DNA from 2 places in the Streptomyces sp. NBC_00873 genome. Region 2 is predicted to be linked to the other one. Evidence: riboswitches for the same ligand, from Rfam matches in the RefSeq annotation. Region 2 holds a riboswitch; the other holds the start of a gene.
What was found. Region 2 has a riboswitch for glycine ahead of gcvP (aminomethyl-transferring glycine dehydrogenase). Riboswitches for the same ligand answer to the same signal wherever they lie in the genome.
Positions count from the first base shown of each region.

Region 1: linked by a shared signal. The riboswitch ahead of gcvT (glycine cleavage system aminomethyltransferase GcvT) and the one ahead of gcvP (aminomethyl-transferring glycine dehydrogenase) in region 2 are both predicted to bind glycine.

Region 1 covers NZ_CP108803.1:3,047,079-3,058,851, reverse strand. Annotated here, with positions in the region: gene OH809_RS13690 (hypothetical protein) at 1-232, opposite strand, end outside; gene OH809_RS13685 (L-serine ammonia-lyase) at 476-1,858, opposite strand; gene glyA (serine hydroxymethyltransferase) at 2,015-3,274, opposite strand; gene gcvH (glycine cleavage system protein GcvH) at 3,295-3,672, opposite strand; gene gcvT (glycine cleavage system aminomethyltransferase GcvT) at 3,742-4,866, opposite strand; glycine riboswitch at 5,008-5,105, opposite strand; gene OH809_RS13665 (AAA family ATPase) at 5,265-5,960, shown strand; gene OH809_RS13660 (enhanced serine sensitivity protein SseB) at 6,110-6,880, shown strand; gene OH809_RS13655 (enhanced serine sensitivity protein SseB C-terminal domain-containing protein) at 7,225-8,001, shown strand; gene OH809_RS13650 (hypothetical protein) at 8,157-8,279, opposite strand; gene OH809_RS13645 (ABC transporter permease) at 8,394-9,386, shown strand; gene OH809_RS13640 (ABC transporter substrate-binding protein) at 9,493-11,256, shown strand; gene OH809_RS13635 (ABC transporter permease) at 11,378-11,773, shown strand, end outside.
Region 2 covers NZ_CP108803.1:7,603,820-7,615,592, forward strand. Annotated here, with positions in the region: gene OH809_RS35090 (DNA polymerase IV) at 1-1,179, shown strand, start outside; gene OH809_RS35095 (PRC-barrel domain-containing protein) at 1,104-1,484, opposite strand; glycine riboswitch at 1,586-1,683, shown strand; gene gcvP (aminomethyl-transferring glycine dehydrogenase) at 1,878-4,763, shown strand; gene OH809_RS35105 (DUF5999 family protein) at 4,850-5,056, opposite strand; gene OH809_RS35110 (hypothetical protein) at 5,397-5,990, opposite strand; gene OH809_RS35115 (glutamate-cysteine ligase family protein) at 6,472-7,977, shown strand; partial or broken gene OH809_RS35120 (hypothetical protein) at 8,038-8,436, opposite strand; gene OH809_RS35125 (hypothetical protein) at 8,442-8,681, shown strand; gene OH809_RS35130 (CPBP family intramembrane glutamic endopeptidase) at 8,871-9,650, shown strand; gene OH809_RS35135 (PhzF family phenazine biosynthesis protein) at 9,710-10,531, opposite strand; gene OH809_RS35140 (class I SAM-dependent methyltransferase) at 10,618-11,421, opposite strand; gene OH809_RS35145 (PadR family transcriptional regulator) at 11,554-11,773, shown strand, end outside.

The DNA of each region.
Region 1 (11,773 bases), 4.6 Mb from region 2:
TCACTCGCTTGGCGTCGACTGCCGCCTGATCGACCGGGCCGTGTTCGGCTTCCGCGTCTTCGATGAGTTCGCGCAGTCGGTCCCGCTCCAGTTGGCGCTGGATGAGGGCTTCGACGTAGGCGGACATGCCTCGCTTGCCCGTACGCGCCTTGAGGGCAGCGATGGTGCCTTCGTGGAGCGAGATGGATACGGGACGGACGGGTCCTTCGCCGGGGGCTGGGGAGGTAGCCATAGGGTCGAGTTTAATAAAACTCTTGTTATTACGGGCTGTGGGTGGCTGCTCCCGAGGGACATCCGTCGCCACACAGGTGCCATGAACTTCCACGGCACGCGCCCATCCGCGAGCGATTTCCCAGGGACTTTTCAGGGACTTTCACGTCTGTCCCAGGGAGGTTCCAGGGACTTTCCGCCGCGTAGGCAGGGAAGGCCCTGACAGCGCCGAAAGAACGAAACGCGCTGGTCAGGGCCTACGTCCTCAGCACTCGATGATGTTCACCGCGAGACCGCCCCGCGCCGTCTCCTTGTACTTCACGCTCATGTCCGCGCCCGTCTCCTTCATGGTCTTGATGACCTTGTCGAGGGAGACCTTGTGGCTGCCGTCGCCGCGCAGCGCCATCTTCGCCGCGGTGACCGCCTTGACCGCCGCCATGCCGTTGCGCTCGATGCAGGGGATCTGGACCAGACCGCCGACCGGGTCGCAGGTCAGGCCCAGGTTGTGCTCCATGCCGATCTCGGCGGCGTTCTCGACCTGTTCGGCGGAGCCGCCGAGGACCTCGGCGAGCGCTCCCGCGGCCATCGAGCAGGCGGAGCCGACCTCGCCCTGGCAGCCGACCTCGGCGCCGGAGATCGAGGCGTTCTCCTTGAACAGCATGCCGACGGCACCGGCCGCGAGGAGGAAGCGGACGACGCTGTCCTCCTTCTCGGCCTCGGTGGCGCCGCCCGCGGCGAAGTTCATGTAGTAGTGCAGCACGGCCGGGATGATGCCGGCCGCGCCGTTGGTCGGGGCGGTGACGACGCGGCCGCCCGCGGCGTTCTCCTCGTTGACCGCCATCGCGTAGAGGGTGATCCACTCCATCGCGTGGGCCTGCGGGTCGCCCTCGGCGCGCAGCTGGCGTGCGGTGTTCGCGGCGCGGCGGCGGACCTTCAGACCACCGGGGAGGATGCCCTCGCGTGCCATGCCGCGCGATACGCATGCCTGCATGACCCGCCAGATGTCCAGCAGACCGGAGCGGATCTCCTCCTCCGTCCGCCAGGCCCGCTCGTTCTCCAGCATGAGGGAGGAGATCGACAGGCCGGTGTCGCGGGAGAGCCGCAGCAGTTCGTCGCCGGTGCGGAAGGGGTGCTTCAGGACGGTGTCGTCGAGGACGATCCGGTCCTCGCCCACCGCGTCCTCGTCGACGACGAAGCCGCCGCCGACGGAGTAGTAGGTCTTCTCCAGCAGCGGGGCGCCGTCCCGGTCGAACGCGAAGATCGTCATGCCGTTGGCGTGGTAGGGGAGCGCCTTGCGGCGGTGCAGGACCAGCTGCTCGTCGGCGTCGAAGTCGATCTCGTGCATGCCCAGCAGGTTGAGCCGGCCCGAGGAGCGGATCGCGTCCACCCGGTCGTCGGCGGACTCCACGTCGACGGTACGGGGGGACTCGCCCTCCAGGCCGAGCAGGACGGCCTTGGGCGTGCCGTGGCCGTGGCCGGTGGCGCCGAGCGAGCCGAACAGCTCGGCGCGTATGGAAGCGGTGTGGGCGAGCAGGCCCTCGTTCTTCAGGCGGCGCGCGAACATACGGGCCGCGCGCATCGGGCCGACCGTATGGGAGCTGGACGGGCCGATGCCGATCGAGAACAGGTCGAAGACCGAGATGGCCACGGTGTGACTCCTAAGGGGTTGGTAGACGCCGTTGTCTGCCGGGTGGTGCGGTACGGACCGGTCGGTCCGAGGAGCGGCGGGACAAGGGTTGGGGCACCGCGCTCACTGTCCAGTGTGCGTGGTGCCCCGCCCCAAACGTGCGAAAAGTGATCCGGACTACTTCAGGCCGGGGTACAGCGGGAACTTCTCGGCCAGCGCGATCACGCGGGCCTTGAGGTCGTCGGCGTCGTACGACGGCTTGAGTGCCGACGCGATGATCTCGGCGACCTCGGTGAAGTCCTCGGCCTGGAAGCCACGGGTGGCCAGGGCCGGCGTGCCGATCCGCAGACCCGAGGTGACCATCGGCGGCCGCGGGTCGTTCGGGATGGCGTTCCGGTTGACCGTGATGCCGAGCTCGTGGAGCCGGTCCTCGGCCTGCTGGCCGTCCAGCTCCGAGTTGCGCAGGTCGACGAGGACCAGGTGCACGTCCGTACCGCCGGAGAGGACGGAGACGCCGACCTCGCTGACGTCCGGCTGGACCAGCCGCTCGGCGAGGATGCGCGCGCCGTCCAGGGTGCGCTGCTGGCGCTCCTTGAACTCGTCGGTTGCCGCGATCTTGAACGAGACCGCCTTGGCGGCGATCACGTGCTCCAGCGGACCACCCTGCTGACCGGGGAAGACGGCAGAGTTGATCTTCTTGGCGAGCTCCTGCGTCGACAGGATGACGCCACCGCGCGGACCGCCGAGGGTCTTGTGCGTGGTGGTCGTGACGACGTGGGCGTGCGGCACCGGGTTCGGGTGCAGACCCGCGGCCACCAGGCCCGCGAAGTGCGCCATGTCGACCATCAGGTACGCGCCGACCTCGTCCGCGATGCGGCGGAAGGCGGCGAAGTCCAGCTGACGCGGGTAGGCGGACCAGCCGGCGACGATGAGCTTCGGCTTCGACTCCTTGGCCAGGCGCTCGACCTCGGCCATGTCCACGACGCCGGTGTCGTCGACGTGGTACGGGACCACGTTGTAGAGCTTGCCGGAGAAGTTGATCTTCATGCCGTGGGTCAGGTGACCGCCGTGGGCCAGGTTCAGACCCATGATCGTGTCGCCCGGCTTCAGCAGCGCGAACATCGCGGCGGCGTTGGCCTGCGCACCCGAGTGGGGCTGGACGTTGGCGGCCTCGGCGCCGAACAGCGCCTTGATCCGGTCGATGGCGATCTGCTCGACCACGTCGACGTGCTCGCAGCCGCCGTAGTAGCGGCGGCCCGGGTAGCCCTCGGCGTACTTGTTGGTGAGGACGGAGCCCTGGGCCTCCATGACCGCGACCGGAGCGAAGTTCTCCGAGGCGATCATTTCGAGGGTGGACTGCTGACGGTGGAGCTCGGCGTCGACGGCGGCGGCGACGTCCGGGTCCAGCTCGTGGAGGGAGGAGTTGAGAAGCGACATCAGGTGGTCCCTTGGAGTCTTTAGTTGCCGGAGAACTCGGTGTACTCGTCGGCGGAGAGCAGATCCTTCGGCTCCTCCGCGACGCGTACCTTGAACAGCCAGCCGCCCTCGAAGGGAGCGGAGTTCACCAGCGACGGGTCGTCCACGACGTCCTGGTTGGAGGCGGTGACCTCGCCGGTCACCGGCGAGTACAGGTCGCTGACGGACTTGGTCGACTCGAGCTCGCCGCAGGTCTCGCCCGCGGTCACCGTGTCACCGACCTCCGGGAGCTGGGCGTAGACGACGTCACCGAGCGCGTTGGCCGCGAACTCGGTGATGCCGACCGTTGCCACACCGTCCTCGAGGGCCGACAGCCACTCGTGCTCCTTGCTGTAACGCAGCTGCTGGGGGTTGCTCATGACCTGAATTCTCCTGTACTCGGGGGAGTGCTGATGAACGGTGGTCTTACGGTGTGAGACGCGACTACGTCACTTCTGGCGCTTGTAGAACGGCAGGGCGACGACCTCGTACGGTTCGTGGCTGCCGCGGATGTCCACTCCGACGCCCGTGGTCCCGGGCGCGGCGTGCGTGGCGTCCACGTACGCGATGGCGACCGGCTTGCCGAGCGTCGGCGACGGGGCGCCGGAGGTGACCTCGCCGATGACCTGGCCCTCGGCGACGACGGGGTAGCCGGCGCGCGGCACCCGGCGGCCCTCGGCGATCAGACCGACGAGCTTGCGCGGCGGGGCGGTCTCGGCGCGCTCGGCGGCGGCCTCCAGGGCCTTGCGGCCGACGAAGTCGCCCTCCTTCTCGAACTTCACGACCCGGCCGAGACCGGCGTCGAACGGGGTCAGCTCGGTGGTCAGCTCGTGCCCGTACAGCGGCATGCCTGCCTCCAGGCGCAGCGTGTCGCGGCAGGACAGACCGCACGGGATCAGGCCACGGGAGGCGCCAGCCGCCGTGAGGGCCTGCCAGAGCTGCTCTGCGTGCTCGGGGGCGACGAACAGCTCGAAGCCGTCCTCGCCGGTGTAACCGGTACGGGCGATCAGCGCGGGCACACCGGCGACGGTGCCGGGCAGGCCCGCGTAGTACTTCAGACCGTCCAGGTCGGCGTCGGTGACCGAGGCCAGGATGGCGGGGGACTCGGGGCCCTGGACGGCGAGCAGCGCGTACGCGTCGCGGTCGTCGCGCACCTCGGCGTCGAACCCGTCGGCGCGGGCGGTCAGCGCGTCCAGCACGATCTGGGCGTTCCCGGCGTTGGCGACGACCAGATATTCGGGGGCCGCGGCCTCTCCCAGCCGGTAGACGATCAGGTCGTCCAGGATGCCGCCGTCCTCGGCGCAGATCATCGTGTAGCGGGCGCGGCCGACGGCTACGGTGCCGATGTTGCCGACCAGCGCGAAGTTCAGGAACGCCGCGGCCTGCGGGCCGGTGACGGTGATCTCACCCATGTGCGACAGGTCGAAGAGACCCGCCTTCGTGCGCACCGCGTTGTGCTCGTCGCGCTCGCTGGCGTAGCGCAGCGGCATGTCCCAGCCGGCGAAGTCGGTCATGGTCGCGCCCAGCGAGCGATGCAGGGCGTCGAGGGCGGTGAGACGGGGGGCGTTGCTCATAGGTGTGGCTCCCAGGGCATGACGACGAGGACGATCCCTCCCCATCTGTCATCGGAACCTGAGAGGTTCGCCGAGAGACCCCCGGGGGGTTCGGCTTGCACCTTGGGTGGAGCCGCGGGGCGACTCGCTTTTCAGATCTGCCTCATCCACGCGGTACGGGGCCTGAGAGATTCAAGGGAGGATCTTGCTCCTTCGGCGCCCGGCACACACTGTGGCCGGAGCTCTCCCGCGCGGATTCAAGCGGCCTTTATGCAGTTGGCCGGGTCATCATCGCACGCATTGCGGAAAAGTGGGGCGTCGGTACCCGATGCACGGAACGAGTAGTGGGACGGTTGCCTCGCATTACCTTTTCTTTACACTTCTTGGGCAGGCGTGGGTGACCCGACAGGGGGAGGGCGATGACGTTGCAGCGGTACGCGACGACCGCGGGGGTCGCGCACGGCGCGATGCCCGCGCAGCCGGGCGCACCTGCCCGGGAATTGCTGGGCACGCACGCGCCCGTCGTGCGGGACCTGCGTGAGCGCGCCGGGCGCAGCCCGCGCGAACTGCATTTCGCGACAGGCGATGTGGTGGTGGTCTCCGGGCTGCCCGGAGGCGGCAAGTCGACACTGATCCGGCGGGCGGTGGCCGTACGGGCCATCGACTCCCAGGACACCCGGGACCGCTGGGCGCAGCAGGTGCCCCGCTTACTCCCGTACGCCCTCTACCGCCCGCTGGTCCGCGTCGCCCATTACTGGGGGCTGTGGCGGGCGCTGTGCTCCGGTGAGTCCGTCGTCGTCCACGACTGCGGGACCCAGACATGGGTGCGGGGCTGGCTGGCCCGGCACGCACGGCGTCGCGGCCGCACGCTGCATCTCGTGCTGCTCGACGTCACCCCCCAGGAGGCCAGGGAGGGCCAGCGCGAGCGTGGGCGCGGAGTCTCCGGATACGCCTTCGCCCGGCACCGCAGGGCCGTCGGCCGGCTGCTGCGGGACACCGAGGCGGGCGTCCTGCCGCTCGGCTGCTCCTCGGCGGTGCTGCTGGACCGGGAGGCGGCCGGGATGCTGGCGAGGATTACGTTCGCCGACGCCCAGGGGATGACGGGACAGCCCTGAGGGTCGTTCATTTCGGATCAGGCACCGCGCGCGCCCGGCATGATCCGCGCTGGAGAGGCGCCGGCACCCGGTCGTCCGTCACCGCGGAGGGGCGCGCCGGAGTTACTGTTCTGCGGCAACGCATGAGGGTGAGAAGGGGAAGCAGCGCAGTGGACATTCCGGCATCGGTCCAGAACCATCCGCAGAGCGGATGGCCGGCCAATGAGCTCGAAGAGGTGCTGGTTGCCTCGCTGGGCAGCCCGGAGGCGGGCGGCCGGCTCGTCGAAGTGCTCGGCCGCAGTCACCTCTGGGTGCCGCTTCCCAGCGGCGGGGGCCCCGATGCCCTGTCGCTCGACCTGCCGACGGTGGAGATCGAGGGAGCTGCGTACGTCCCCGTCTTCAGCTCCGAACACCAGTTCCTGCAGTGCGTCGGCACCCATATGTCCTTCACCGTGGCGCCCGCCGTGGAATTCGCCCGCGGGCTGCCCCCGCAGCTCGGCATCGCGGTCAACCCGGGCGGCGCCGTCGGCATGCCGCTGCCGCCGCCCGCCGTCGCCGAACTCTGCCGCACCGGCCGCACCTCGCTGGACGGGCCGGCCACCGGCGGCCGGGTCCGGCTGTATGAGCCGGACTGGCAGGAGGAGCCCGTCGACTTCCTCGCGGCCGCGGCCGGGGAATTCGAGGAGAGCGGCGTCGTGCGCACTGCCCGCCGGACGCTGGCCAGCATCGAGGGCGGCGATCCCGTTCTCTTCATAGGCGTCGAGTTCTCCACCTGGGACGGCGCGGGGCGCAACGCCCCGATGGACGCCCTGGGCCGCGCGCTGGGCCGTGTCGAGGTGCCCTGGCCGGTCAATCTGGTCCTGCTCGATGTGGCGCAGGACCCGGTCGCCGACTGGATGCGGGCCAGGATCCGGCCGTTCTACCAGCGCGAGGGTTACTAGTGCCGTGACCGGCAATGTTTGCCCCATGAGGAGCGTCCTCCAGTGCGTGCGATCGCAAGGCGGCCATAAGTCCTGGTAGCGCCGCTACCAGGACTTATGGCCAACGCAGCGAGCGAGCGCGCCGGGCGGCGCGGCGGGGCAAAGCCTGCCCGGAGGGGTACTGGAGCGCGGAGTCACCGACTCCGGGGATTGCGGGCGCGACACCGTCGACCTGTGGCGTCAAGTCGGTGTCAGGGGCGCCGCATAAGCTGGTTTGATGGCTAGTGCCTCGGCCACCGAGCCGCACCCGTGTGCCCCGGGAGCGGCAGGCCGACACAGTGGAGCGAAGAGGGGCGGGACCCAGGGTGAGTGCGTCAGGCACCGCGGCGGCCGGGCAGGTCGAGCACATGCTGCGCCAAGTGACGCCCGGGCGCTACGACGCGTACGAGGCACTGCTCCGGGCGCTCGCCGGCGACCGGATCTGGATGCTGCTCTGGCACGGCCGGGCGGGCTCGCCCGATGCCCAGTACGGGAACATGGAGGTCGACGGGCTGGGCTACGCGCCCTGTGTGACCTCTGCCCAGGAACTCTCGGCCAGCGGCTGGAACCGGGCCCATGAAGTAGTCACCGGACTCGACATCGCCCGCGCTCTCTTCCCGGACCGCTGGGGCATCTGGCTCAACCCGCACGCCCCCGGCGGCGGCGTCGGCATCCCGTGGCTGGATCTGCGCCGTATCGCCACCGGCCTCGACCGGATGCCCGCGGGACCGCTCCGGCTCACCGAGCCGGCCATCGAGATCCCGCAGTTCTACGCCCTGCTCTCGCAGAACGCCCACCACACCCCCGCGATCCGCTCCCTGCGCCGGGCCTGGGTGCAGCCCGCGCTCGGGGTGCCGTACCTCGCCATCGGTCTCGATCTTTACGACGCGAGCCAGACCTCCGTCGACGCGGTGCGCGCGATGATGCAGCAGTCGATCGGCGCGGTCCCGGACGGGCTGCCCGTTTCCACCGTCGCGATGTCCGACGAGTACGACCCGGTCGCGATGTGGCTCCGCGCCAATGCCCGCCCGTTCTACGACCGTGAGGCGCACGTCGCGCCCGCTCCCGCCGTTGGTTACGGCTACCCCCCGGCCCACGGCTGACCGGCCCGGACGCCCGCCAATTAGAGCCGGGATGAACCCCGTTGGGGCACCTGTCCGATCTGGGCGAAGAGTGCCGACTTGGTTCGCTGGGACGATCGCGGCGTCCGGATAACGGAAGCTGGCTGGTCACATCACGGTTGCGCATCCATTCCCCATCAGGGCTGGCGGGTGATCCGCGACGCGTTGAAGACTCCCCGAAACAAGAAGCGTTCGGCGCCCTGTGCGGCCTGCGGCTTCTGGTTGGACCAGTTGAACTGCTCCACTCGCACCACCTGCATTTTCCGTAACACCCGCACCAAACGTGCGACTTGCACCTGTGATGTGAACAGGCCGCTACAGCGGCGGGCACGGGCCGGCCACAGTCGGTCGAGCCGAGAGGGGTCCCCACAACGATGACGGCACCACTGCACGACAGCGCGGCCGAGACAGCGACCGTCGATGTCACGGCCGATGTCCCGGCCAAGGACATCGACGGCCGTTCGCCGGGACGTATCGCCTGGACACGGTTGAAGCGCGACAAAGTGGCGCTCGCCGGTGGTGTGGTCGTGCTCCTGCTGATCCTGATCGCGGTGTTCGCGCCGCTGATCGTGAATCTCCTCGGCCACCCGCCGAACGAATTCCACGAGGATCTGCTCGACCCGGACCTCGGCACCCCCAAGGGCTCCTTCGGCGGGATGAACTCGGACTACCTGCTGGGTGTCGAACCCACCAACGGCCGCGATGTGTTCAGCCGCATCGTCTACGGCGCGCGCATCTCACTCCTGGTGGCCTTCCTCGCCGCGGTGGTCTCCGTGGTCATCGGCAGCATCCTCGGCTCGGTGGCAGGCTTCTTCGGCGGCTGGGTCGACGCACTCATCAGCCGGCTGATGGACCTGCTGCTCGCCTTCCCGCAGTTGCTGTTCACCATCGCCCTCGTCACCGTCGTGCCCGACTCCCTCTGGGGGCTCACCGGTTCGGGCGTCAGGATGGGCGTGCTGATCGTGGTCATCGGCTTCTTCGGCTGGCCCTATATCGGCCGTATCGTCCGGGGGCAGACGATGTCCCTGCGCGAGCGGGAGTACGTCGAGGCGGCACGCAGCCTGGGCGCCGGCCGTGGCTACATCCTCTTCAAGGAGTTGCTGCCCAACCTGGTCGCGCCGATCCTCGTCTACTCGACGCTGATCATTCCGACCAACATCCTCAGCGAGGCCGCGCTCAGCTTCCTGGGCGCGGGTGTGAAGCCGCCGACCGCCTCGTGGGGCAAGATGCTCTCCGACGCGATCAACACCTACCAGGCGGACCCGACATACATGGTGGTCCCCGGAATCGCGATCTTCATCACCGTTCTGGCATTCAACCTCTTCGGCGACGGGCTGCGTGACGCCCTCGACCCGAAGGGCAGCTGAGTCGACCCCCAAAAGGTCTCCGGCGCGAGCCGGTTGGCACTCGATTGACCGTCGGGCGCGGACTGCGTACCCACGGGCCACACCACATCACGGAGGTTGCAAGACAGTGAATCGCTCACGGAAGGCAGTTGCGCTCACGGCCCTCGCGGCCGCGGTTGCGCTGACCGCCACCGCTTGTGGCGGAGGGGACAGCAACAACAAGTCCTCCTCGTCCCAGGGTGCCGGTTACGACGCAGCCACCAAGGGCAAGGTCGTCAACGCGTCCGACAAGAAGGGCGGCACGCTGAAGCTGATGTCCCCTCAGGACGTCGACTTCCTTGACCCGGCCCGTGCCTACTACGGCTTCGTCTGGAACATGCAGCGGCTGTACATCCGTCAGCTGCTCGCGTACGACGCGAAGCCCGGTGAGGCCGGCACCAAGCTGGTCCCCGACCTCGCCGAGTCGCTGCCGACGCTGAGCAACGGCGGCAAGACGTACACCTTCAAGCTGAAGGCCGGTGTCAAGTTCGAGGACGGTACGCCGATCACCTCGAAGGACATCAAGTACGGCATCGAGCGCGTCTTCGCGCAGGACGTCCTCTCCGGCGGTCCGACCTACCTGATCGACCTCCTCGACCAGGGCCAGAAGTACCCCGGCCCCTACAAGGACAAGGACCCCAACAAGCTGGGTCTGAAGTCGGTCCAGACGCCGGACGACCAGACGATCGTCTTCAACCTGGCGAAGCCGAACTCGGACTTCTCGTACCTGATGGCCATGGCCGACTCCTCGCCGGTACCGGCGGCCAAGGACGACGGCGCGAAGTACACCAACCACCCGGTCGCGACCGGCCCGTACAAGGTCCAGTCCTTCAAGCCGGGCAAGGAGACGATCTTCGTCCGGAACACCAACTGGGACCCGAAGACGGACCCGTTCCGCACGGGCCTGCCGGACAAGGTCTCGTTCACCGTGACCTCGAACCCGGACGACATGGACGCGCGTCTGCTCTCGGGCGACGTCGACTACGCGGTCGACGGCACCGGTGTCCAGCAGGCCGCCAAGATCAAGATCCTGCAGTCGCCGAAGTACAAGGCCAACGCGGACGACCCGTTCACCGGCTACATCCGGTACTTCGCGTTCCCGCAGACGGTCGCGCCGTTCGACAACATCGAGTGCCGCAAGGCGGTCATCTACGCCGCCGACCCGAAGTCGCTGCAGACCGGCCGTGGTGGCCCGACCAGCGGCGACCTGGGCGCCAACATGCTGCCGCCGGGTGTCCCGGGTTCGGACAAGTCCTACGACCCGTGGGGCCTGACCCAGGGCAAGCCGCAGCTCGACAAGGCCAAGGCGGCCCTGAAGGCCTGTGGCAAGCCGAACGGCTTCAAGACCACCATCGCGGTCCGTAACAACCGCAAGCCCGAGGTGAACACCGCCGAGTCGCTGCAGGCTTCGCTGAAGGCCGTCGGCATCGACGCCTCCATCGACCAGTACGACGGCAAGAACTCTTCCTCCGTGATCGGTGCTCCCGACAACGTGAAGAAGAAGGGCTACGGCATCATCGTGATGGGCTGGGGCGCCGACTACAACTCGGGTGCGGGCTTCCTGCAGCCGCTGGTTGACGGTTCCTTCATCCTGAAGAACGGCAACAACAACTACACGATGCTGAACGACAAGACGGTCAACGGTCTCTTCGACCAGGCCGCCGCCGCAGCGTCGCCCGAGGCCGCCGCGCCGATCTACACCCAGATCAACAAGGCGATCATGGAGAAGGCTCTCTATCTCCCGATCAACTTCGACAAGGCGCTCGTCTACCGCAACCCGCGGCTGACCAACGTCTTCTACAACGAGTCCATGGGCCGTCTCGACCTCGCGGTCATGGGCGTCGTCAAGTAGCAGTTGGACATGCGGGTCCTTCACCTCGCATGCGCTAGTTCGAAGGGCAGGTGAAGGCCGCGGGCGGGCGGTTGTCGTCCCCACAAGGGACGGCAGCCGCCGGCTGATCAGGCCGACTGCAGTGCTCGTCTACCTCCTCCGACGACTCGTCAATGTCGTCGTCATGCTAGTGATCGTCTCCATGGTCACCTTCGGCATCTTCTTCATGGTGCCGAAGATCACCGGAAGCGATCCCGCACTCCTCTATGCCGGCCGTGAGACCAACAAGACGGCCATCGAGGGCATCCGTAAGAAGATGGGCCTCGACAAGCCCGTCACCACGCAGTACGGCCTCTTCCTCAAGGGCATCGTGGCCGGCCGGGACTACGACCAGGGCTCCCAGATCACCCACTGTCCGGCCCCGTGCTTCGGCTACTCGTTCAAGAACGAGCAGCCGGTGTGGCCGGACCTGAAGCAGCGCATCCCGGTCACCCTGTCGCTGGCCGCGGGAGCTTCGGTGCTCTGGCTGATCGGTGGT
Region 2 (11,773 bases):
GGGCAGCTGTCACCACTGGTGGAGCCGCTCAGCCTGGACGAGGCGTTCGTCGATCTGGAGGCCGGTGGGGCGGCCGACGACACCGCCTCGGCGCGGGCCATCGGCGAGCAGCTGCGCGACGCCATCAGAGCCGTCACCGGACTCACCGGCTCGGTCGGCCTCGCGGGCTCCAAGATGCTGGCCAAGATCGCCTCGGAGGAGGCGAAACCGAACGGGCTGCTGGTCATCGAGCCGGGGACCGAACGGGAACTGCTCGCCCCGATGTCCGTACGGATCCTCCCCGGCGTGGGCCCCGCCACCGGGGACCATCTGCGGCGGGCCGGGATGACCACGGTCGACGACCTGGCCACGGCCGGCGAGGCGGAGCTCGTGCGGCTGCTGGGGAAGGCGCACGGCGTCGCGCTGCATCGCATGGCCCTCGGGTACGACGACCGCCCCGTCGTGGCCGAGCGAGACGCCAAGTCGGTGTCGGTCGAGGACACCTTCGACATGGATCTGCACGACCGGATCCGGGTCAGGACGGAGGTCGAGCGCCTGGCGGACCGTTGTGTCCAGCGGCTGCGGGCCGCGGAGCGCTCGGGACGCACCGTGGTGCTGAAGGTGCGCAGATACGACTTTTCGACGCTCACGCGGTCCGAGACGCTCCGGGGGCCGACGGACGACCCCACAGTGGTCAGAGAGGCCGCCGCGCGGCTCCTGGAGGCTGTGGACACCACCGGAGGGGTGCGGCTGCTCGGGGTGGGCGTCACTGGGCTCGCCGACTACACGCAGGAGGATCTCTTCGCCCAGGCAGCCGGTGAGCGGGCCGCGCTCGAGGTCCCGGCCAGTGAGGAACAGCGCGCGGGCGGCCACGGGGACGAGCCGGCGGACGGGGTGCAGGAGCAGGAGACCGCCGAACAGCTCGCGGCCCGGCGCTGGCCCGCCGGGCACGACGTATGCCATGACACCTTCGGCCACGGCTGGGTGCAGGGCAGTGGAGTGGGCCGGGTGACCGTGCGGTTCGAGGAACCCGAGTCACCGCCCGGCCGGGTGCGGACGTTCCGTGTCGACGATCCGGAGCTGCAGCCGGCCGATCCGCTCCCGCTGGTGAGTGATCCGGCGGACTACTCGTCCTGGCCGGCCAGCCTGCCGAAGTCCCGGTCCGGGCCCGGCTCGTCGGGCGGCGAGTCCAGACCGTAGTGCCGGTAGAGCTGAAGCTCCTGTTCCGGCGAGAGATGGCGGCCCACGCCGAAGTCGGGTGCGTCCTTGATCAGCGCACGGTCGAAGGGGATCCGGAGCACGTCGTCGACGAATTCGCTGGGCTCGAGCGGCACGAAGGCGTCCCTGCTGAACAGTCCGGTACGCACGGCTGCCCACTCGGGTATGCCGGTCGCGTCGTCGAGGTACACCTCGTCCACAGTTCCGATCTTGGTGCCCTTGCGGTCGAATGCCTTGCGGCCGATCAGGTTGCGCGGATCGATGTCGGTCTGCACGGTCCCTCCCATTGGTCGCGGCTACTCCACAGGCACTACGAAAGTGCAGATTCGGGCTGTCGGCCACTTGAGAATTCCGTCGCGAGCCCCGCTGGTAGGCTGGTGATGGCTGCTGACCCCGTGCGGGAGAGTCTTCCGGAGCACATCCGGCAGGCGCCGAAGGAGCAAATCCTCCCCGGAATCTCTCAGGCCCCCGTACCGCACGGACGAGGTCACTCTGGAAAGCAGGGCGGGTTTCGTGGCGGCAGCAGCCGGGACGGATCCCTCCCTCACCGACGGTGAAAGCCGGTATGCCTCAGGGCGCACCGGTGAAGCTCTCAGGTTGAGATGACAGAGGGGGAGGCCGTCCGGGCACCCGCGCCGTGGTGCCCCTCGCAGGTCGTGACAGACCAGGAGGCCTCCACCATGACCCCCCGTCGCACTCCGCTCTCCCAGCTGGAGCAGGGCATCCCCTTCGAGCAGCGCCACATCGGCCCCGATGCCGAGGCGCAGGCGAAGATGCTCGCCCAGGTCGGTTACGGCTCGCTCGACGACCTCACCGCGGCCGCAGTGCCCGATGTGATCAAGAGTGCGGAGGCGCTGCAGCTGCCGTCGGCCCGTACCGAGGCCGAGGTCCTTGCCGAGCTCCGCACCCTGGCCGACCGCAACCAGGTGCTCGCCCCGATGATCGGGCTCGGCTACTACGGCACGTTCACCCCGCCGGTGATCCTCCGCAACGTCATGGAGAATCCCGCCTGGTACACGGCCTACACGCCGTACCAGCCGGAGATCTCGCAAGGCCGCCTGGAGGCGCTCCTCAACTTCCAGACGATGGTCGCCGAGCTCACCGGGCTGCCCACCTCCGGCGCCTCGCTGCTCGACGAGGGCACCGCCGCTGCCGAGGCCATGGCGCTCGCCCGACGCGTCGGCAAGGTCAAGGACGGAGTCTTCCTGGTCGACTCCGACACCCTGCCCCAGACCATTGCCGTGATCGAGACCCGCGCCGAGCCGACCGGTGTCGAGGTCGTCGTCGCCGATCTCGCCGCGGGTATCCCCGCTGAGATCGCCGGGCGCGGTGTCTTCGGCGTGCTGCTCCAGTACCCCGGTGCCTCCGGCGCCGTCCGCGACATCAAGCCCTTCATAGAGCAGGCCCACGAGCTCGGCGCGATCGTCACCGTCGCCGCCGACCTGCTCGCCCTGACCCTGCTGACCTCGCCCGGTGACCTCGGCGCGGACATCGCCGTCGGCACCACGCAGCGCTTCGGTGTCCCGATGGGCTTCGGTGGACCGCACGCTGGCTTCATGGCCGTACGCGAGAAGTTCGCCCGCAGCTTGCCCGGCCGCCTCGTCGGTGTCTCCGTCGACGCGGACGGCAACAAGGCGTACCGGCTCGCCCTGCAGACCCGCGAGCAGCACATCCGTCGCGAGAAGGCCACCAGCAACATCTGTACCGCGCAGGTGCTGCTCGCCGTGATGGCCGGGATGTACGCGGTCTACCACGGCCCCGACGGCTTGCGGATGATCGCGCAGCGCACCCACCGCTACGCCACGATCCTGGCCGAGGGCCTGCGCGCGGCCGGGGTCGACGTCGAGACCGGCGCCTACTTCGACACGCTCACTGTGCGTGTCCCCGGCAAGGCAGCGGATGTCGTGGCCGACGCCCGCGACCGCGGGGTCAACCTGCGTCTTGTCAACGCCGACCGGGTCTCCCTCGCCTGCGACGAGACCACCACGCGTGCGCAGCTCGCCGCCGTCTGGGCCGCCTTCGGCGCCGACGGTGACATCGAGGCGCTGGACGCCGCTGCCGCCGACGCGCTGCCCGAGTCCCTGCTGCGCACCGGCGAGATCCTCACCCATCCAGTCTTCCACCAGCACCGCTCCGAGACCGCGATGCTGCGCTACCTGCGCAAGCTCGCCGACCGTGACTACGCGCTGGACCGCGGCATGATCCCGCTCGGCTCCTGCACCATGAAGCTGAACGCGACCACCGAGATGGAGTCGATCACCTGGCCCGAGTTCGGTGCGCTGCACCCGTTCGCGCCGGCCGAACAGGCGGAGGGCTACCTCACGCTGATCCGTGAGCTGGAGGAGCGCCTCGCCGAGGTCACCGGCTACGACGCGGTCTCCATCCAGCCGAACGCGGGCTCGCAGGGCGAGTTCGCGGGCCTGCTCGCCGTGCGTGCGTACCACCGGGCCAACGGCGACGAGCAGCGGACCGTCTGCCTCATTCCGTCCTCCGCGCACGGCACCAACGCCGCGAGCGCCGTGATGGCGGGCATGAAGGTCGTCGTGGTGAAGACCGCCGACGACGGTGAGGTCGACGTCGAGGACCTCCGCGCCAAGATCGAGAAGCACCGCGACGAGCTCGCCGTGCTCATGATCACGTACCCGTCGACGCACGGTGTGTTCGAGGAGCACGTCGCCGACATCTGCGCCGAGGTGCACGATGCGGGCGGTCAGGTGTACGTCGACGGCGCCAACCTCAACGCACTGGTCGGTCTTGCCAAGCCCGGTCGGTTCGGCGGCGACGTGTCGCACCTGAACCTGCACAAGACCTTCTGCATCCCGCACGGCGGCGGTGGCCCCGGTGTCGGCCCGGTCGGCGTGCGCGCCCATCTGGCGCCGTACCTGCCGAACCACCCGCTGCAGCCCGCCGCGGGCCCCGAGACCGGTGTCGGACCGATCTCGGCCGCGCCCTGGGGCTCGGCCGGTATTCTCCCGATCTCCTGGGCGTACGTACGCCTGATGGGCGGGGAGGGCCTCAAGCGCGCGACGCAGGTCGCCGTACTCGCGGCCAACTACATCGCCAAGCGTCTGGAACCGCACTACCCGATCCTGTACAACGGCCCGGCCGGTCTGGTCGCGCACGAGTGCATCGTGGATCTGCGGCCGATCTCCAAGGCGACCGGGATCAGCGTCGACAACATCGCCAAGCGTCTGATCGACTACGGCTTCCACTCGCCGACCATGTCGTTCCCGGTGGCGGGCACGCTGATGATCGAGCCGACCGAGAGCGAGAACCTCGCCGAGCTCGACCGCTTCTGCGACACGATGATCGCCATCCGCGGCGAGGTCGAGAAGGTGGCCTCCGGCGAATGGAGTGCGGACGACAACCCGCTGACCAACGCCCCGCACACCGCCGCCATGCTCGGCGGGGAGTGGACGCACGCGTACAGCCGCGAGACGGCCGTCTTCCCGGCCGGAGTCTCGGCCGCCGACAAGTACTGGCCGCCGGTGCGCCGGATCGACGGTGCGTTCGGTGACCGCAACCTCGTCTGCTCCTGCCCGGCGCTGGACGAGTACGACAACTGACCCACCCGTTCGGGTGTGACGCGGACATGCCTCGGGGCCGGTTCGGAGATCTTCTCCGGGCCGGCCCCATTTCTTACGGGCCGCGGTCAGGCGGCCTTCATCACCCGGCCGGCGTCCAGCGGCCGGTGCGGAGCGATGATCTGCCCGTCCGGGAGCAGCTCACCGGTGTCCTCGAAGAGCAGGACGCCGTTGCACAGCAGGCTCCAGCCCTGTTCCGGGTGGTGTGCCATCAGGCGTGCGGCTTCCCGGTCGGCTGAGTCGGCGGTCGGGCAGGGTGGCTTGTGCTGGCACATGGCTGGGTTCTTTCGCTGCGTTGTAGTGAGTGTCCTGCGGCTTGATGAGGTGTTCATGGCCGCCCCCCCGTATCTATCGGTCCGGTTCCAGTGTTGCCCCACGGGCGCCAATCCGCAGGGATTTCGCGGCAGCGCTGCTCCTACTCTCATGACGCATCACCCGGGCGGACGGTTCAATACAACTGCACTGTCCCTTCGGGTGGTTCGGGGTGGCCGGACCGGACTAGTCCGGATGGGACCGGGGGCGCCCGCCGTCCCGCGCTGCGTGTCCCGCAGCACTGTGCCCCGCCACCGGAAACGGCGACGGGGCACAGTACGGCGTGCCGGAGGCGGGACGGGGTCAGGCGGGTGAACCGAGCAGGGGGCCGGGGCCGGGGGTGATGCGCAGGGTCATGACGGGGAGCAGATCGGCGACCCGGTGCGGGCGGTGTGCCGCGATACCCGGTGGGGCGGGAGCCAGCGGTACCAGAAGATCGGTGGGGGCGAGGGTGCCACCCGACGGGTCGGCCTTGATGTCCTCGTGCAACCACAGCGTCAGCATGTAGAGCTCCGGGATCGACAGCAGGCGGGGCTGGTAGTGGGGTGTCACCGTCTCCGTCTGGCGCAGGGCGAGTTCGGTCGATGCGATGTAAGGGCCCTCCAAGAAGTGCGAGAAGGCCCAGCCGTCCGGGGTGAGCATGGTATCGGCCGCGGCGACGGCCCGCTCCGAGCTGCGGATCAGGAAGCGCCACGCGGTCAGCCGGGTGCGCGGCGCGAGCCCGCTCGGGCCGATCCGGTCCAGTACATGGACGGGGAGCGGGAGTTCGGGGCTCAGAGGTCCCTGGACGGACCGGAGAGCCGGGGTGCGGGCCTCGAGGACTGCGGTGGGTGAACCGAGTGCCGCGAGGACGCTGCGCAGGGCAGGCGCGGGAGCCGGGGGAACGTGCAGCGGCATAGTGGGTCGCCTCTCACTTCGGAGACACGGTGATGCGTGGGCGGGTGCAGACGGCGCTGTCGGCGTGCGGGGCCAGAGGAGGCCGGTGACTTGGCCGGTGCGTCAACTCTCTGCCTCGTCCGCGGAGTTTATACGACACGTGTTCACGCGGTGTTTCCACTAGCCGCCGCAGGTATTGCCGGCAAGGCGGTATCGAGACTTTATTATGCGGAGATTCTGCTGATTCGTGGTGAGCCGCGCAGCCACCGCCTGGTGTTTTTCTGCAGCCGCGGTAGGCCGAATCGCGTCGGCTTTTTACCACCGCCGGCCGACGGAAACTGCACCGTGCTGCGTGCCGTCGGAATGTGCCCGGGACGGCCGCCATCAGATTACTGGGTCCGCGCTGTCCATGGGGGCGTTATGGATCACCTCCCCTGGGCATTATCGATCGTGACGCGAGCGGCCTGGGCCGCGGGCTGCCCACTGGCGGAGGGACGCTTCGATGGGGGAGAAGGTCGTGGCGGGCGCCTTTGACCTGTCCGATCGGCAGAGGTACCGGAGGAAACTCCACCTGTGCCTGGAGGGGCTGGGGAGGCTCCTGGCGGAGCAGAGGTTCGACCGCCCCCGCAACCTCATGGGCATGGAGATCGAGCTCAATCTGGCGGGTTCGGACGGCCTGCCCCGGATGATGAATGCGGAGGTGCTCGAGCGGATCGCGAGCCGTGATTTCCAGACCGAACTCGGGATGTTCAATCTGGAAGTGAACATAGTTCCGCATCACCTGGCCGGTCGTGTTTTCGATCAGCTGGCCGAGGAGCTCAGGACCGGTCTCGGATATGCGCACCGGAAGGCGGGCGAGGTCGCTGCCGGGATCATGATGATCGGAATACTGCCGACCCTCGGCAGCGCGGACCTGGTCGCGGCGAACCTCTCGGACGTGGACCGCTACACGCTGCTCAACGATCAGATAGTGGCGGCGCGCGGCGAGGATTTCGCCCTCGATATCGAAGGCGTGGAGCGATTGGTCTGCACCTCCACCTCGATCACACCCGAAGCGGCCTGTACATCGGTCCAGCTGCATCTGCAGGTCACCCCGGCGCGTTTCGCGGACGTGTGGAACGCCGCCCAGGCCGTCGCCGCCGTTCAGATCGCCCTCGGCGCCAACTCGCCCTTTCTGTTCGGCAGGGAGCTGTGGCGGGAGTCGCGGCCGCCGCTCTTCCAGCAGGCCACCGACACCAGGCCGCCCGAACTGCAGAACCAGGGGGTGCGCCCGAGAACCTGGTTCGGCGAGCGATGGATCAGCTCGGCGTACGAGCTTTTCGAGGAGAACCTGCGCTACTTCCCGCCGCTGCTCCCGATCTGCGACGAGGAGGACCCGCTGCGGGTGCTCGACGAGGGCGGCGTGCCGGGACTCCAGGAGCTCGTGCTGCACAACGGTACGGTCTACCGCTGGAACCGGCCGGTGTACGGCCTGGCCGACGGCGTCCCCCATCTCCGTGTCGAGAACCGTGTCCTGCCCGCCGGGCCGACCGTCACCGACGTGATCGCCAATGCCGCGCTCTACTACGGCCTGGTGCGGGCGCTCGCCGAGGAGTCCCGTCCGGTGTGGACCAGGCTGCCGTTCGCCGCGGCAGCCGAGAACTTCGACACCGCCTGCCGCCGAGGCATCGACACCGAGCTGGTCTGGCCCCGGCCGGGGCGGTCGGGCGGGCTGACGCGGGTGGCGGCCGTCAAGCTCGTACGGGACGAACTGCTGCCGCTGGCCGCGGCGGGGCTCGACGCCTGGAACATCGAGCCCGCGGACCGCGACCACTACCTCGGGGTCATCGAGGAGCGCTGCAAACGGCGGGTGAACGGGGCGTCCTGGCAGGTGGACACGTACCACCGGGGGGTGGACGCCGGGCTCGGCCGGGACGCGACGCTCGCGGCCACCACCCGCCGGTACGCCGAGTTGATGCATTCCGGCGAACCGGTGCACAGCTGGCCGGTGGGTCTCCCCGTGTCGTAGTGGGTGTGCCGCGGCGCGCCCGGTGTCTGCCGTCCCCGGCCGGTGCCCGCCTGGGCACGGCTACTCCTGGGCCGCGCGGCCGGCCTGCCCGGCCGTCATCACTGCCTGCAGGATCACCGCCTGGATCTCGGCAGGGTCGTTGACCCGGTACTTGCCGCCACCGGTCACCTTGCCCATCTCCGCCACCTCCTGGCGGTCGGCCTCGGGGCCGACCGCGATGGCGAGGAGCGGTACCGGGCGCTCAGGGTCGGCGATCCGTTCGAGCTCCGCGATCAGCCCGCTGCGGGAGATGGATTTGTCGTCCTGGTTCGAACCGTCGGTGAGGATCACGACGGCGTTGAGCTTGCCCTACACATACGTCGACTGAACCTCCTTGTAGGCGGTCGGCGTGGTGTCGTACAGACCCGTCGCACCGTCCGGCACCGGTTGCAGTGCGGCGAACGGCGCGGCGAGCTTCTTCGTCCGTGCGTGCCTTGTCGGCGACGGCGCGCACGGCGGGGGCGATGTCGGGCGAGGCCATCACTGTGAGCCGTACCGCGGAGTCCTCGCACGACTTCGAGAACGACAGCACGCCACCCTGCACCGCGGCTGCCGTACCTGCCGCCACGGCGAGGACGGGCATGGCGGCGATGACAACGGTGCGGCGACGCGGCGGAGAACCGTCCCCGCTGTCATCCGTCGCTCAGCCGTCGGGCAAGCTGTGACGTCCCATGTCGGTGGTGCCCCTCCTTGAGGATGAACAAGGAAAAGGAGGACCACACCGTCGTCAATGGTGGTCCCCCGGCCGGTCGCGCATGATCTTCGTACCTGCATTCGAGACACTGGCGGGACGGGGAGTGGGATGAGATGCGAATGCACAACTGAAGGCAGGTGTACAGGTGACGGAGGGGCGCGTGGCTGATTCTTGTCCCCAAGAGGCTGTGTCACGGCGGATCCTACGGTCCGAAACGGTGCTGGTGCTGGCTCTCTCACTGGGTGCCAGCGGAGTGTCTGCCCTGATCAGTTTTGTCGGATCACTGACGAAACCAGGGGGTTTGAAGGATCAGGCCGCGACGCTCAACAGTTCATACGCCCCGGGACGGCCATGGCTGGATCTCGCCTGGCAGCTCTTCGACATCGCCACGGCCCTGGTCCCCGTGGCGCTGGTGGCGCATCTGCTGATCAGGGAGGGTGTGGGCCTGCGGGCCATCGGCTTCGACCGGACCAGACCAGGGCCGGACCTGGGGCGCGGCACGGTGATCGCGGCGGGCATCGGCAGTGCCGGGCTGGCCTTCTATCTGGTGGCGCGGGCCGCCGGTTTCAATCTCACGGTGGTTCCGGAGTCGCTGCCCGACGTGTGGTGGAAGTTCCCGGTACTGATCCTCTCCGCACTCCAGAACGCCGTGCTGGAGGAAGTGATCGTCGTCGGGTATCTGCTGCGCAGACTCGGACAGTTGGGGTGGACGCCGATGGCCGCCCTGGTGGCGAGTTCGGTGCTGCGCGGCTCGTACCACCTGTATCAGGGGATCGGCGGGTTCATCGGCAACATGGTGATGGGCGTCGTCTTCGTGCTGCTGTACCGGCGTTGGGGGCGCGTCGGGCCCCTGGTCGCGGCGCATGCGCTGCTCGACATCGGGGCGTTCGTCGGATACGCGCTGCTGGCCGGCAAGGTGGGGTGGCTGCCCACGCCGTGAGCGGGTGGCGCGCAAGGAGGGGGCGTACCGATCATTGCGTACGCCCCCTCTCTCGTCGCTCAGAACGTGGTCAGCAGTTCTCCGTCGACGACTGTCACCGCGCTGCCCGTCAGCAGTGTGCGGTCGCCGCGCAGCGATGTTCGGACCAGGCCGGAACGGGCGGAGGCCTGCAGGCCGGTCAGCTCGTCACGGCCGAACCGGGCCGACCAGAAGGGGGCCAGCGCGGTGTGGGCGCTGCCGGTGACCGGGTCCTCGTCGATACCGACCCGGGGGAAGAAGCCGCGGGAGACGTAGTCGTAGCCACGGGCCGGGTCCTCGGCGGCGGCCGTGGCGATGATGCCGCGCCGTGAGCAGGCGGCCAGCCCGGCGAAGTCCGGGGTCAGTCCGCGTACGGACTCCTCGTCGGCCAGTTCGACGAGGAGGTCGCCGATGTGGGCGCCGGTGTCGTGGACGGACAGCGGTTCCGCGCCCAGGGCGACGGCCAGTCCGGCCGGGGTGGAGGCCGGCGCGAGCGGGGCTGTGGGGAAGTCGAGTGTGAGTGAGCCGTCCGAGTGGGCAGTGGAGGTGAGGATCCCGCAGCGGGCGGCGAAACGCACCGTTCCGTCGGCCGTTCCGGTCGTGCGCAGGACGTGGGCCGTGGCGAGGGTGGCGTGCCCGCACATGTCCACTTCGGTGGCCGGGGTGAACCAGCGCAGCGCCCAGTCCGCCTCTCCGCCCGGCGGCAGCGGGTGCGCGAAGGCGGTCTCGGAGAGGTTCATCTCCAGAGCGACCTGCTGGAGCCGGTCGGCTGCGGGGAAGGTGTCGGAGTCCAGGAGCAGGACGGCTGCGGGGTTGCCGGTGAAGGGGCGGTCGGTGAACGCGTCGACGATTCGGATCCTCATGGGATGACCGTAGAGGTTCTGGAGAGCGGCGGACCAAGGCCAATTCCAGGCGGCTGGCCCGGGATTCCGAGAGTCTCCCAGGGGCGCTACGGCCGGCGTCCCCACGCGGAGACGAGCGGAGCGGTGGTCAGATCGAGGCGTCCGGTGGCGACGTTCTTCAGGTGCCGGTCGATCTCCTCGTCGGTGGCGAGTCCCGACGTCACGAGCCGGTCGCGGATCTGGCGCACGGTGGCGGCCTCAAGCACGGTGCACGCCGGGGAGGTGATCGGGAAGTACGCATCGGCCTGCACATCGTCCAGACCCGCCTCGCGCAGCAGCCGGGGCAAGGTCCGGCCGTAGGCGAGGTCTGCACCGCGGGCCGCCATGAGTTCGCGGAAGCCTGACCGGAGGCGATTGGCGAGGCGCTGTTCGGGGCCCGACTCGTCCGGGCACAGCAGCGGCTGCAACCCGGGGTCTGCGTCCTCCAGGAGGAGTACACCACCGGGCCGCAGCGCCTGAATCATGCGGCGCAGCGCCTCGGCACGGTCAGTGACGTGCACCAGGACCAGCCGGGCATGGACCAGGTCGAAGCCACCGGGAGGCGGGGGATCGGCGGCGACATCGTGGCGCAGTACCTCGACGACTTCGTCCGCGGCGCCCTGCGCCCACGACACATCGATGTCCGTCGCGACCACCGCGCCGGTCGGACCGACTCGCGCGGCCAGGCCGGCGGGAACGGAGGGGCCGCCGGCTCCGACCTCCCAGCAGCGCATGCCCGCGGTGATGCCCAGCCGGTCGACATGCCGGAAGGTCACCGGGTCGAAGAGTTCGGCGAGGGCGCCGAAGCGGATGCCCGCCTCGGACTGCCGGTTGTCGAGCAGGTAGCCGTGGTCCGGGCCGGGTGCAGTCATGTCGCATCGCCTTCGTCCTGTGCGTCTCGGAGCAAGTATGCAAGCAAGGCCCTTCCGAAGCGATTGCCGTAAGACCGGTTCCGATATATCGTTGACGCATCGCGACAGATCAGCGATGGAGGGAGCGTAGCGATGCGTTCACATGGACACGAGCATGAGCACGGACATGGGCACTGCGGGCCCGGTCATCACGGTCGGGGTGACTTCGAGGGCCGCCGTGCCGCATTCGGGCAGTTCGGACCCCCGTTCGGTGGTGGTCCGTTCGGTGGGGGGCGCGGTCGCGGTGGCGGCCGGGGGAGGGCGCGGCGCGGTGACGTACGCGCTTCGATCCTGGCGCTGCTGAAGGACCGGC